Regions from separate parts of the Arthrobacter sp. STN4 genome, predicted to be linked through region 1. Evidence: riboswitches for the same ligand, from Rfam matches in the RefSeq annotation. Region 1 holds a riboswitch; each other region holds the start of a gene.
What was found. A riboswitch is a leader RNA that binds a small molecule or an ion and turns the genes downstream of it on or off. The one in region 1 is predicted to bind thiamine pyrophosphate.
Positions count from the first base shown of each region.

Region 1 (3,212 bases):
GCCGCCTGCAGCGCCCGCCAAGCGGCGAACGCCCCGGGATTCAGGGCCATGGCCCGCGAGTGGCTGGGCACGTAGCCCAGCGCCCGGACGTCGTCGGCATACAGCTGCGCAACGGGCCCCGCAGCAGCGGATTCGGGAATGGTTTCAATGACGCTCATGGTGTTTTGCCGCCCTTTCGTGATCCGGCGTGCGCTGCGGTGGACGGGAACCTGATGCCCACGTCCGCCACGAACAGGCCCCGCCGGGGGAGCCAAAAATCGGCCAGGTGCTCCTGCCCGGGAAGTACCCGCAGGATTCCCGCGTCCTCGCCGCCAATGACGGCCCGGCTGTGCGTGACGGTCCAGAGCCGCAGCGGCCTGGCCTGGAACCTTTGGCCGTTGGGGACCAGGCCGGCAAGTTTCATCCGCCCCGCGCCCAGCGCCGGTCCCATCATGCGGCCCATGGCGTTGACCACGCCGTCGCGGCGCCACACTGCGGAAGGAAGCCGCAGGGCCGCCGCCGTGGCGGCGGCGGTGGCCCAGCTCACCCCCAGTTCCAGTTCCCAACTGACGACGCCGGGCACTCCCACCTTGAGCGCCCGCGGGCCGGCCCATTCGGCGTCGACCCGTGCGGTCACGGCCTGCGCCAGGGCGGCCCCGAAGTACCTGGCGCAGCTCTGTTCCGGCGGGACGTCGGCGTAAACCGTCCACTGCCCCGCGGGCGTGCGAAGCCACACGGCGCGGTACCCCGGGCCAATTGAACTGGACGGGAAGCATCGGAAGGCCAGGTAGTGGCCCGAACTGAGCGGAACCCCCAAGACCGCGTAGCCGGCAAAGTGTTCGGCGGGGTCTGGGGGCATGTCTGCTGCCGCCTCGGCCCGGACCGCGCATTCCTGCGGTGTTGTGGTTGCCATGGGTGGCCTCCTTATGCGGTGTTCTGACCAGCGTAGGGCCGCAGCCGCCCGGGCGCATGGGGCAGATGACCCATTAAGGCCCGGCCCCGTTCGGGGTACCGCCGCCGGGCCGGGCGGACCGTCAGCGGAGCCCGGCGGACATGGCCACGCGCCGGCCCATGGCATCGAGCCCCAGCGCGGATTCCTCGCGGCGGAGCCGGCGCAGTTCCGGGGCCAGCGATTCCTCCGGCAGTTCCACAAAGCCGCAGCCGGCATAAAACGGGCCGTTGAACGGCACGTCGGCGAAGGTGCACAGCGTCATGGTGTGGAAGCCGGCCTCCAATGCCCACGCCTTGGCGGCCATGACGAGCGCCCGCCCGATCCCCTGCCGGGCATGCTCGGGGCTGACGGCCAGCTGCCCCAAATGGGCCTGGCCGTCAACAATGTCCAGGCGTGCAAAACCCACGGGCGGCCGTCCTGCCACCATGATGTGGAACGCGTCGGCATAGGACTCGGCCGTACCCGGCGGCGGAAACTCCCCGCGATGGCCGAACGGCGGGTCCAGGGTGTCGAAGGCCAGGTCCGCGTCCGCTTCGAGGGCAGGCAAAAGCGAGAATTCACTCAACGCCGCGGGACGGATTTCCAGCATGGAACGATCCTACGGCTTGACACCGGCACCTGGTGATCGTGTAACTTCGTCTTTGACCACACGGGAGCCCCGAAGCAGGGGCTGAGACACGGGCTGCAGCTGCCCGGGACCGTTGAACCTGTCCGGGTAATGCCGGCGAAGGAAGTGAGTACCACCTAGTGAATTCCACCGAACAAAGCCCTGCCCACACACTGTCCTACCTGACGGATGACCACCATGGCCTGCGGGTCCCGGTAACGTCCATCACGCTGGAGGATTCGGCGCCGGGGCGGGAAAATCCGCCCCTTCAGGTCTACCGGACGGCAGGGCCCGGCAGCGACCCCGTCCACGGGCTGCCGCCGCTGCGGGACCCCTGGATCGGGGCGCGCGGGGACTGCGAAACCTACCAGGGCCGCGGCCGCGAGCTGCTCGACGACGGCCGCTCGGCCCAGCGGCGCGGCGCCGCCTCGGCGGAGTGGAAGGGTGCCCAGCGGGCGCCACTGCGGTCCCGGGAGGGGCACACGGTGACCCAGATGCACTACGCCCGGGCCGGCGTCGTGACCCAGGAAATGCGGTTTGTGGCCCTGCGCGAAAACTGCGACGTGGAATTGGTCCGCAGCGAGCTGGCCGCCGGGCGGGCCATCATCCCCAACAACATCAACCACCCGGAGTCCGAGCCGATGATCATCGGCAAGGCCTTCCTGGTGAAGATCAATGCAAACATCGGCAACTCCGCCGTCACCAGCTCCATCGCCGAGGAGGTGGACAAGCTGCAGTGGGCCACCCTGTGGGGCGCGGACACCGTCATGGACCTCTCCACGGGCGACGACATCCACACCACGAGGGAGTGGATCATCCGCAACTCCCCCGTGCCCATCGGCACGGTGCCCATCTACCAGGCCCTCGAAAAGGTCAACGGCGAGGCGGACAAGCTCACCTGGGAGATCTTCCGCGACACCGTGATCGAGCAATGCGAGCAGGGGGTGGACTACATGACCATCCACGCCGGCGTGCTGCTGCGCTACGTCCCGCTCACGGCCAACCGGGTCACGGGCATCGTTTCCCGCGGCGGGTCCATCATGGCCGGCTGGTGCCTGGCCCACCACCAGGAGAACTTCCTGTACACGCACTTTGACGAACTGTGCGAAATCTTTGCCCGCTACGACGTGGCATTTTCCCTGGGCGACGGCCTGCGCCCGGGCTCCACGGCCGACGCCAACGACGCCGCCCAGTTTGCGGAGCTGGACACGCTGGCCGAGCTGACCAGGCGGGCCTGGAAGTACGACGTCCAGGTCATGGTGGAGGGGCCCGGCCACATCCCGTTCCACCTGGTCCGCGAGAATGTGGAACGCCAGCAGGAACTGTGCGACGGCGCCCCGTTCTACACGCTGGGCCCGCTGGTGACGGACATCGCCCCCGGCTACGACCACATCACCTCGGCCATCGGCGCCACGGAGATCGCCCGCTACGGGACGGCCATGCTGTGCTACGTCACGCCGAAGGAGCACCTGGGGCTGCCCAACAAGGACGACGTGAAGACGGGCGTGATCACCTACAAGATCGCCGCCCACGCCGCCGACATGGCCAAGGGGCACCCCGGTGCACGGGACCGTGACGACGCGCTGTCGAAGGCCCGCTTTGAGTTCCGCTGGCGGGACCAGTTCTCGCTGTCCCTCGACCCGGCGACGGCGGAGGCCTTCCACGACGAGACCC
Region 1 is NZ_JAKZGX010000003.1:20,771-23,982, forward strand. It holds gene MMF96_RS03590 (carboxymuconolactone decarboxylase family protein) at 1-158, opposite strand, end outside; gene MMF96_RS03595 (hypothetical protein) at 155-892, opposite strand; gene MMF96_RS03600 (GNAT family N-acetyltransferase) at 1,014-1,520, opposite strand; TPP riboswitch at 1,571-1,681, shown strand; gene thiC (phosphomethylpyrimidine synthase ThiC) at 1,679-3,212, shown strand, end outside.

Region 2 (3,212 bases), on a different contig from region 1:
GTCCACGACGTCGAGCCACACGGACACGCGGTGTTCCACCACCACCAGGGTGGCGCCGGTTTCATCCAGGCTGTTCCGGACGGCGTCGCGCACGTCCACCACCCCGGCCGGGTCCAGGTTTGCCGTGGGCTCGTCCAGGAGCAGCAGGCCGGGGCGCATGGCCAGCATGCCGGCCAGTCCGAGGCGCTGCTTTTGGCCACCGGACAGCGCGGAGCTCGGGTGGTCCAACGGCAGCCGAAGGCCCACGGCCTCGAGCGCCGCGGGCACGCGGCGCCAGATCTCCTCCCGCGGCACGGCCAGGTTTTCGGCACCAAAGGCCACGTCGTCGCCGATGCGGGAGAGCACCACCTGGGAATCGGGGTCCTGCTGCATCAGGCCGGTGCGTCCGCGAGACTCCGCCACGGGTGCGCCGTCGATCAGCAGGGACCCAAACTCGTCCGCGTCCTCATCGACGCCAAGCACGCCGGCGAGCGCGTGCAGCAGCGTGGACTTTCCGGCGCCCGAAGGCCCCAGCAGCAGCACGCGTTCGCCCGGCGCGATCTCCAGGTCGAGGTCGTGGACGGCCTTGGCGGCGCGGCCCGAATGCTGCCAGCCCCACCCCTTGGCGCTGATCCGGGCGGGTGCCACGCCAAGCCCGGCGGCCCGGCCCGGACCGCCGGCCGGGGCCGTTGCCCCCACGGCTACACCACCGGTTCGGTGGCGGCGCCGCGGGAGGTCAGGTTGGCCAGGACACCTGTGCGTGCCAGCCCGCGGACGGCGAGCCAGGACAGCAGCCCGGCGATGACGGCGCCGGAGATGGCACCGAAGACGGTGTAGACCAGCTTCCAGACAAACGCCCACTCCACGTTCCAGACCAGGGAGTCGTTGATGCCCATCGCCACACCGGACAGGGCGCCGGCCAGCAGCGCCACCGGCAGCGAAAAGCGTCGGTAGCGGACCACGGCGAAAATGAGCTCCGCGCCGATGCCCTGGACCAGGCCGGAGAGCAGGACGGTGAAGCCAAAGGAACTGCCCAGCAGCGCCTCCACAATGGCCGCCACGATTTCGCAGAACAACGCCGCGCCGGGTTTGCGGATCACCAGGCCGCCGATGACGCCGGCGATCAGCCAGCCGCCGCCGTAGAGTCCGCCGAGAGGCGGGAATGCGGCGGTGGCAGCCGCGATCACGCCGTAGGCGGCAGACCACAGCCAGAAGATGACGCCCACGGCGACGGACAGGACGGCGGCCACCACGATGTCCACCACGCGCCACGTGGTTTTGGGTGCTGCCTTGGGGTTTGCGGAATTGCCCGCGACTGACTCGCTCATGTTTCCTCCTTTGCAGGAGGGGCGGTGCGGCGGTATCTCCGCGCACCGAAGAGAACTCGACTCCCTTCGCCGGTACTAGCCGGAGCAGGTTCGAGGGTCTGCGGCGGACCGCACTCTCAGCGCCCTGTTCCGGGATCCGGGACGGGACGCTCCCCTGTCGTGTTGAATTGCGGCTTCAGTCTACCCGCGGCGGCGTGCCGCGGCCAACGTTCCTGGCGCACGACGGCGGGAGGCCGGCCCGGGTGGCCGGCCTCCCGCCGTCGTGCCTGGCTGGGCTGGGTTCCGGCGTTACCCCACCACCACCGTGCCCACCATGCCCATGTAGTCATGCAGGGCACAGATGTAGCTGAAGGTCCCTGCCTTCGTGAAGGTGACGGTGAACGTGGATCCCGGGAGCATGAGCCCGGAATTCAGGTCCCCACCGGCAAACGCCGCAGGATTGCCCACGGGCATGTTGAAGTCCGCCGGCTCCGTCCCAAAGGTGACCGTGTGCGGGGCCGCCATGCCGTTGTTGATGAACGTGACCGTTTCGCCCACATGGATGCGCACCGTGGGCTGGATGTAGCGCATCACCATGGCCACCCCGTCGTCGGCGCCGACGTAGACGTGGTGCGAATCAGCCTGCGCTGCCGTTGCATTCCAGAGCATGCGCCCGTCCAGCAGGATCCCTTGTGCCTGCTGCCGGCTCTGCCTGTTGTAGTCGTTTTGCGTGTAGGGGTATGGCGTGCCGGCCGCCGCCACGTGGACGGTGCCCTTCATCATGGCCCCGTGCACCAGGCAGTAGTACGTGAAGTCGCCGGCTGCGGGGAACTGCAGGCTGTAGCTCGCCACGGCAGGAAAGCCGCTGTCGGACACGTTGGTCAGGATGCCCGAGTTGTAGTAGGACGCCCCGTCGTAGGTGCTGCCGCCAATGGGGAACAGCTGCGTCGGGTCGCCGGGGTTGAAGGCCATCAACGGCGCGCCGGGCGGCAGGAAGGTGACGGTGTGCGGCTCGGCCGAGTTCGCCTGCCAGGTGACGGTGTCCCCCGCGTCGACATAGACGTCGGTGGGCAAAAACGCCATGCTCTGGATGGCCTGGTCCGGTGACTCATTTCCAGCCAGGACTGTCCAGGTGTGCGGGCCCTGCCCGCCTGCGCCGGGGTCGGCGACTGCCGGGCCCGAAAGTGCCAGCGGCACCAGCAGCGCCAAGAGTGCGGCAACCAGCACCGGCACCTTGCGCGAAGAAAGATGGTTCAAGCGAAGATTTTCCAAACGACGCCTCATGGGTCGTTCCCTTCTCGAAAGCTGCGGCCCCCTGGCCAGGCGGCCGCGCGAGATGGTCCCTCCCTCAAGGGGGCCCGCTCTGTCCGGCCGGCATGCCGGCGGGACCGGATGCGCATGGAACCCCCTGAGCTCCGGGTCCAATGCGCGCCGCCCGCCATGGCGGGCGGGGCGTTGATGATGGGGCATTGTGCTGCCACTGCCCGGCGCACCCGCAGCGCCGTCAAGGACAACTGACAGCCCGCGAACACGCACTTCCCATGGTGCACCCGGGCGGGAGGCTTGTCGACAAGTGGTCAGGGAATTCCGTCCAAGTACCGCCGCATCCTGCTTGCCCCGGCCCGCTGACCCGTTAGGCTGGCAGGGAACTTTCACAGCGCATCAAGCCCGCCGCACACCAAGGAGAGTCATTGTGAATATCGTCTTCAAGCTGCTGGGCACGGGCGTGAGCCTGGCCGCCGGGTTTGCCGCCGGCAAGATCGTGGACGTCGCCTGGGAGAAGGGCACCGGCAACAAGCCGCCCAAGGACGGCGCCGACCTGGAAAACAGCCTGCGCTCGGCCCTGGCCTTCGCCCTGGTGTCCTCCGCCGTGGCCGCCATCATCCAGGTCATTGCCGGGCGCACCACGCAAAAGGCCATCGCCCG
Region 2 is NZ_JAKZGX010000015.1:24,828-28,039, reverse strand. It holds gene MMF96_RS12030 (ATP-binding cassette domain-containing protein) at 1-678, opposite strand, end outside; gene MMF96_RS12025 (ECF transporter S component) at 681-1,307, opposite strand; TPP riboswitch at 1,352-1,473, opposite strand; gene MMF96_RS12020 (plastocyanin/azurin family copper-binding protein) at 1,596-2,543, opposite strand; gene MMF96_RS12015 (DUF4235 domain-containing protein) at 2,980-3,212, shown strand, end outside.
Region 2: linked by a shared signal. The riboswitch ahead of MMF96_RS12025 (ECF transporter S component) and the one ahead of thiC (phosphomethylpyrimidine synthase ThiC) in region 1 are both predicted to bind thiamine pyrophosphate.

Region 3 (3,212 bases), on a different contig from region 1:
CAGCAGGGTGTGCTCGTCGGCGATGACTTCCAGCTTCACCCAGTCGGTTTCCAGCGCCTCGCGTGCCAGCTCGGCCGTCATGACTGCCTCGCGGGCGGTGAAGCAGCCGGCCGTGTTGGGCAGCACGCGGATGTTGTTTTCCAGCAGCAGCTCGAAGAGGTTGGTGCCGGCACCGCCGCCCCCGCTGCCGGGGGCGTACCGGCGCATGGCCACCGTGGTCAGCTCGGTGCCGGAGGCCACGAGTGCCGCTCCCAGGCCGTCCAGGCTGGGCGCCCCGCCGGTGCCCATGATCAGCCGCGAGCCGAGCGGGACGCCCGCCACGGTGAACGGGTCGGTTTCCGTCAGGATTTCAGTCATGGTGCTTCGCTTTCTTCCAAAAGGGTATGTTTGCCGGCGCGCGTGCCGGGCGGGGTGCCGGGCCGGCGCCCGGCCTGAGGCCGTGCCTAGCCGCCCTGGACGGCCGTGACGATCTCGACGTCGTCGTCGGCAACCACCGCGGTCGCCGACCACTGGCTGCGCGGCACAATGTCCGCGTTGCGGGCCACGGCCACGCCCAGCCGGCCGCCGTCGGCCGGCTGCCCGGTGGGCAGGATGGCCCGCCCCGTGACGGCGGCGACGAGATCGGCGACGGTGGTGCCGGCGGCCAGCGGCGCGGCGGCGCCGTTGAGTTGGATGATGCTCATGGTGTCTCCTGTGGGGTGGGGCCGGATGGGCGAAGCGCGGGTGAAAACCGGTCGGGGCGGAAGCGTTCCCACGCGAGGTCGGTGATGTCACCCAGCAGTTGGCGGACGGTGTGTGCGGCGATGGCCGTCAGCAGGACGCCGTGCCGGAAGAAGCCGGTGGCAATGATGAGCCCGGGAATGTCGCGCCCGGCGCCGTCGGCAACCCGGCCCAGCAGCGGGGCGTTGTCCGGGGTGCCGGGGCGGGCCCGCGCCGTGGTTTCCAGCAGTTCCAGTTCGGCGACGGCGGGCACCAGCACCTGGGCGTCGCGCAGCAGCTGGTGCACTCCCCCGGCGCTGACGGCCGCCGAGCCGTCCTCGCGGCTCGTGGCGCCGATGACCACCGTGTTGTCGTTGCGCGGCACAAGGTAGACCGGCAGCCCCCGCACCAGTCCGCGGATGGTGGCGGTGGCCAGCGGCTGCAGGTGGGCGGGCACGCGCAGGCGCAGGATGTCCCCGTAGACGGGCCGGACGGGCAGCTCCAGGCCCTCCGGCAGGCCCTGCAGCAAGGGCGCGCCAAGCCCGTTGGCCACCACCACCTCGCCGGCGTGCACCTCGCGGCCGTCCTCCAACCGCACGCCGGTGACCCGCGAGCGGGAATCCTGCGGGTCCTGGTGCAGCAGCGCGACGGCGTTGCGCCGGATGCTGGTCTGCTCCTCGCGCAGCCGCCCCCGCTCCGCCGCCACCACGTTGAGCTGGACACGGATGGCCGTGGCCACGCCGCGCGGATCCACCTGGTGGTCCTGGGCAATGCGGTAGGCACAGGAAATGTGCGGCCCCACCAGCGGCTCCGCGGCGCGGGCCTGGCGGATGCCCAGCTGCTCCACGTCCAGCCCGTGCGCGAGCTGGACCTCCCGGAGGTCGGCCAGCGCGGCGCGGTCCGCGGCGTCGGCACCCAGGACCAGGGTCGGCGTCGTGCGGAATCCGGTGTCGGCATGGCCGGCGGCCACCAGCGGGGCGACGAATTCCGGCCAGCGGGCCGCGGAGGCGAGCGTCAGTTCCAGCAGGCCCTCCTCCTGGTAATGCAGTTCGCTGACGGGGGCCAGCATGCCGGCGGCAGCAAAGGTGGCGCCGGTCGCGGGCGAGGGGTCGATGACGGTGACGTTGCGGCCGCTGCGCTGGGCTTCCCAGGCGATCCCCAGGCCCACGATCCCGCCGCCGATGACGGCCACGTCGGTGGTGATGGCCTCGGACACGGCTTTTGAATCGGGCGTGTGCGCCATGGCTGTGACTCCTTCCCTACGCCGGTATGGGCCGGATCAGGTTCCGCGCCCGTGGGCGCCTTTCGGTCGGCACAGGTGTGTGCCCTCTCAGCCGGCTTGCCCGGCTCCCGCGGTACTGAACTAGTCTATGAGACATGAGCCTGCCTTCCGCCATCCATGACGCCACGCCCCCAGCCCCCGCTCCCCCGATCGCCGACGCACGCCTGTACGTGTGCACCGATTCCCGCCGGGAACGCGGCGACTTTGCGGAATTCCTGCGTGCCGCCTACGCCGGCGGGGTCGACATCATCCAGCTGCGCGACAAGTCGCTCGAGGCTGCCGAGGAGCTGGAACTGCTCGCCGTGCTGCGCGGTGTGGCGGAGGAATGTGGCAGGCTGTGGGCCGTGAACGACCGCGCCGACATCGCGCGGCTGTCCGGGGCGCCGGTGTTCCACGTGGGCCAAAAGGACCTGCCCCTGCCTGCCGCGCGCTCCCTGGTGGGGCCCTCCGTGGCCATCGGGCTCTCCAGCCACGACCCCGCCCAGGCCACGGCCGCCGCAGCGAATCCCGAGGCCGGCTACTTCTGCGTCGGGCCGCTGTGGGCCACGCCCACCAAGCCGGGCCGGTCCGCCGTCGGGCTGGGACTGGTGGAGCACGCCGCCTCGCTGGGGACCGCCAAGCCGTGGTTTGCCATCGGCGGCGTGGACCTGACAAATGTGGACGCCGTGGTGGCGGCCGGCGCCTCCCGGATTGTGGTGGTCCGCGCCGTCACGGACGCCGACGATCCGACGGCGGCCGCCCAGGAACTGCTCTCCCGGCTGCCCGCGCTGGGGTAGCCCTTCCCCTGGCCACACCGACGGCGTGCCATCCCGGCGGGGGCGGGTGAAATGACACACGCCGCCGCCTGCATGGCACGCCCTGGGCGCAGGCGCCGGCGAAACCGTCGAGTGGCGGCGCGCACAGGCCTAGCCCGCCGGCTCCATCTTCGCGGACACCTTCCGCAGCAGGGCTGCCAGCAGTTCCCGCTCCCCTGCGTCGAGCCCTGCCAGCGCTTCCCTGTCCAGGTCAAGCAGATGCGGAAATTCGCGGTCCACCAGTTCGGTTCCGAGCGCCGTCAATTGCATGAGGACAACCCGCCCGTCGCGTTCCCACGGCAGCCGCTCCACGAGCCCGCGCCGGGCCAGCCGGTCCACGTTTTTGGTGGTTGAGGCGCCGCTGAGCATCGTTGCCGCCGTCACCTCGCTCGCCCGCAGGGGCCGTTCGCTGCGCGCAAGGGCGCACAGGACGTCGA
Region 3 is NZ_JAKZGX010000024.1:17,495-20,706, forward strand. It holds gene MMF96_RS15105 (thiazole synthase) at 1-357, opposite strand, end outside; gene thiS (sulfur carrier protein ThiS) at 444-683, opposite strand; gene thiO (glycine oxidase ThiO) at 680-1,942, opposite strand; TPP riboswitch at 1,939-2,062, opposite strand; gene thiE (thiamine phosphate synthase) at 2,077-2,757, shown strand; gene MMF96_RS15125 (MarR family winged helix-turn-helix transcriptional regulator) at 2,887-3,212, opposite strand, start outside.
Region 3: linked by a shared signal. The riboswitch ahead of thiO (glycine oxidase ThiO) and the one ahead of thiC (phosphomethylpyrimidine synthase ThiC) in region 1 are both predicted to bind thiamine pyrophosphate.

Region 4 (3,212 bases), on a different contig from region 1:
CAACGAGGACTTCACGAAGCTGATCGTCTCCGGTGAGGAAGCCTGGGACACCATTGAGGCGTACGTGACGTACGTGGCCCCCGACCTGCTGGACCGCCTGGAAAAATGGACCAAGTCCGAGGACATCTTCGGTGCCCACCGCATCGACGAGCAAATCTCCAAGGCCCTTGAGCGCAAGGTGTTCCTGCCCTCCGGCGGCTCGCTGGTCATTGACCGCACCGAGGCCATGACCGTGGTGGACGTCAACACCGGAAAGTTCACCGGCTCCGGCGGCAACCTCGAGGAAACCGTCACCAAGAACAACCTTGAGGCGGCCGAGGAAGTGGTGCGCCAGCTGCGCCTGCGTGACATCGGCGGCATCATCGTCATCGACTTCATCGACATGGTGCTCGAATCCAACCGGGACCTGGTGCTCCGCCGCCTGGTCGAGTGCCTGGGACGCGACCGGACCAAGCACCAGGTGGCCGAGGTCACCAGCCTGGGACTGGTGCAGATGACGCGCAAGCGCATGGGCACCGGGCTGCTGGAAGTGTTCGGGGAGCTGTGCGAGGCCTGCGCCGGACGGGGCATGGTCACCCACGAGATCCCCGTGGAGCACCGCCGCGTCCACACGGTGGCTGCCGAGCAGCACCACCCGCAGCCGGGCCGGAGCGAGCACCGCGACGTCGAACGCACTGCCAACCGCTCCACGCGCAGCGAACGCAAGCGCAACCGCAACCGTTCCCAGCAGCACGAGGGTGACGGGCAGGAGGCGCACGAGCACCTTGAGGCCGCCGTCGTGGACCCGGCAGCCGAGGCCGAGCGGCAGCAAAAGGCCACCCAGGCACGTGCCGCGCTGGCCAGCATTGCCGCTGCGGCGGCCGCCGCGCACCACGAGCCCGCGCAGGACGGCCAGGCCGGGAACGGCAACGGCGCGCCCGCCCGCACCGAGCCGGGCCGTGCGGACGACGACGTCGCCGACGTCGAGGTGGAAACGCTGCCCACCAGCCTGGCGGAGACCGCGACGGTGACGCTCGGCGGTGAGGCCGTGGCGCTGCCCCGCGGCCACCACCCCGCCGGCGACGACCACCGTGCCGAGCAGGCGGCGGCGCTGGCCGGCCTGGCCCAGGCACTGGACCAGCTCGCCGGCCCGAAGGCCACGGATGGCGTTGCACCGGCGCCCGCCGCCGCTCCCACCGCCGCAGGGCCGGGCACCGGCACCGTCCGGGCCGCCGGCGACGCCGCGTCCGAGGGCCGGGACGGATCCCCGGAACGCTCGCGCTCCCGCCGCCCGCGCCGCAACCGCAGCGCCCGCAGCGCACAGGGCGGTGCGGACATGAGCGTTGAGACCTCGGCCGTCCCGGCCGGGCAGGGCGGCACGCCTCACACAAGCGGCCCGGCCCAGCCGGCCGCGCACACCGGGTCGGAGCGGACGGGTTCGGCGCAGGCTGAGACGGCGCAGGCCGGACCGGCGGCAGCGAAGGAAGCGGCCCCGATCATCATGCTCGGCGTCGGCGTGCCCGCTTCCGAGCTGTAGCGTCCCCGCCCAACTGGGTGTCAATAGTTACGGTTTTGTCAACCTTTTCCGGTTGCGATGCGGCAACTACTGGCACCCAGTTTTCGCTTAAGCGGAAGCAGGGGCGCTAATGTGGTGAGCGACACGGGGTGCCAGGCCACGAGGGCCGGCTGAGAACAAACCCGTTGAACCTGACCGGCCAGCACCGGCGAAGGGATGTCCGCTTGACCCACAACACCACGCCCCGGACCACCACGAACCCGCAGCCCGCCCCGAACCAGCCGGCCCCCGGTCCCGCACCGCGGCCGCCGCACGTGCTCAGCATCGCCGGCTCCGACCCCTCGGGCGGCGCCGGCATCCAGGCGGACATCAAGTCCATCTCGGCCCACGGCGGCTACGCCATGGCTGCCATTACGGCCCTGACGGCCCAGAACACGCAGGGTGTCCAGGGCGTCCACGTCCCGGCTGCGGATTTTCTCCGGCAGCAGCTGGACAGCCTCTCCGCGGACATCACCATTGACGCGGTCAAGATCGGCATGCTGGCCAACGCCGAGGTGATGGACACGGTGGGGGAGTGGCTGGCGGAAACCCGGCCGCCCGTCGTCGTGCTTGACCCGGTGATGGTGGCGACCAGCGGGGATGCGCTGGTGGACGGGGACGCGCGCAAGTCCCTGCTCCGGCTGTTGCATCAGGCCCACCTGGCCACGCCCAACCTGGCCGAACTGGCAGTCCTGTGCGGGGAGCCCGAGGCTGCCAGCTGGGACGCGGCGCTGCAGCAGGGCAAGGCCCTGGCCGCGGTCCACGGGACAGCCGTGCTGGTCAAGGGCGGGCACCTGGAAGGTGACCAGTGCCCCGATGCGCTGGTGGGACCGGACGGCTCGGTGGAAATCTTTGCCGGCCCGCGCGTGGACACCGACAACACGCATGGCACCGGCTGCTCGCTGTCCGCGGCGCTGGCCACCCTGCAGGTGCAGACCGGCAGCTGGGCCGAAAGCATGCGCCGCGCCAAGGACTGGCTGACCGGCTGCCTGCAGGCGTCCGGGGTCCTCGACATCGGGCACGGGCACGGACCGCTCAACCACTTCCACGAACTGTGGGCCCTGCAGGCTCCGGCCGCCGGCGAATTCACCCGGTCGCTGTGGGCGCAGATCGCACCGGAGCGCGAGGCCATCTTTGCGTTGGACTTCATCCGCGAGCTGGCCTCGGGCGGGCTCGACGAGCGGCACTTTGCCTATTACCTGGCCCAGGACGCGCAGTACCTCAACGCCTACTCGCGCGTGCTGTCCCGCGCCAGCGCCCTCGCCCCCACTGAGGACGAGCAGCGTTTTTGGGCCGCCGGCGCGCAGAACTGCCTGGTCGTGGAACTGGCGCTGCACCGGGAATGGCTCAGCCGCCACCCCGTGGAGGTGGCCCGGGGCCCCGTAACCAAGCACTATGTGGACCACCTGTCGGCGGTGGCGTTCTCGGGCAGCTACGCCGAGCTGGCCGCCGCCGTGCTGCCCTGCTACTGGCTGTATGCGGAAGTGGGCCGCGTGCTCCACGCCGGCTACCTGCGGGACCGCACGCTGGCGGACGACGCCGGCACGGGCGCAGGTGCCCACCCCTACGGTGAGTGGCTGGAGACCTACGCGGATGAGGCCTTCGCGGAGGCCACGGCGCGGGCCGTCGCCATCGTCGACGCGGCCGCCGTGCGCGGATCTGCCCTGGAGCGGGAGCG
Region 4 is NZ_JAKZGX010000007.1:47,691-50,902, reverse strand. It holds gene MMF96_RS07375 (Rne/Rng family ribonuclease) at 1-1,516, shown strand, start outside; TPP riboswitch at 1,631-1,729, shown strand; gene MMF96_RS07370 (bifunctional hydroxymethylpyrimidine kinase/phosphomethylpyrimidine kinase) at 1,720-3,212, shown strand, end outside.
Region 4: linked by a shared signal. The riboswitch ahead of MMF96_RS07370 (bifunctional hydroxymethylpyrimidine kinase/phosphomethylpyrimidine kinase) and the one ahead of thiC (phosphomethylpyrimidine synthase ThiC) in region 1 are both predicted to bind thiamine pyrophosphate.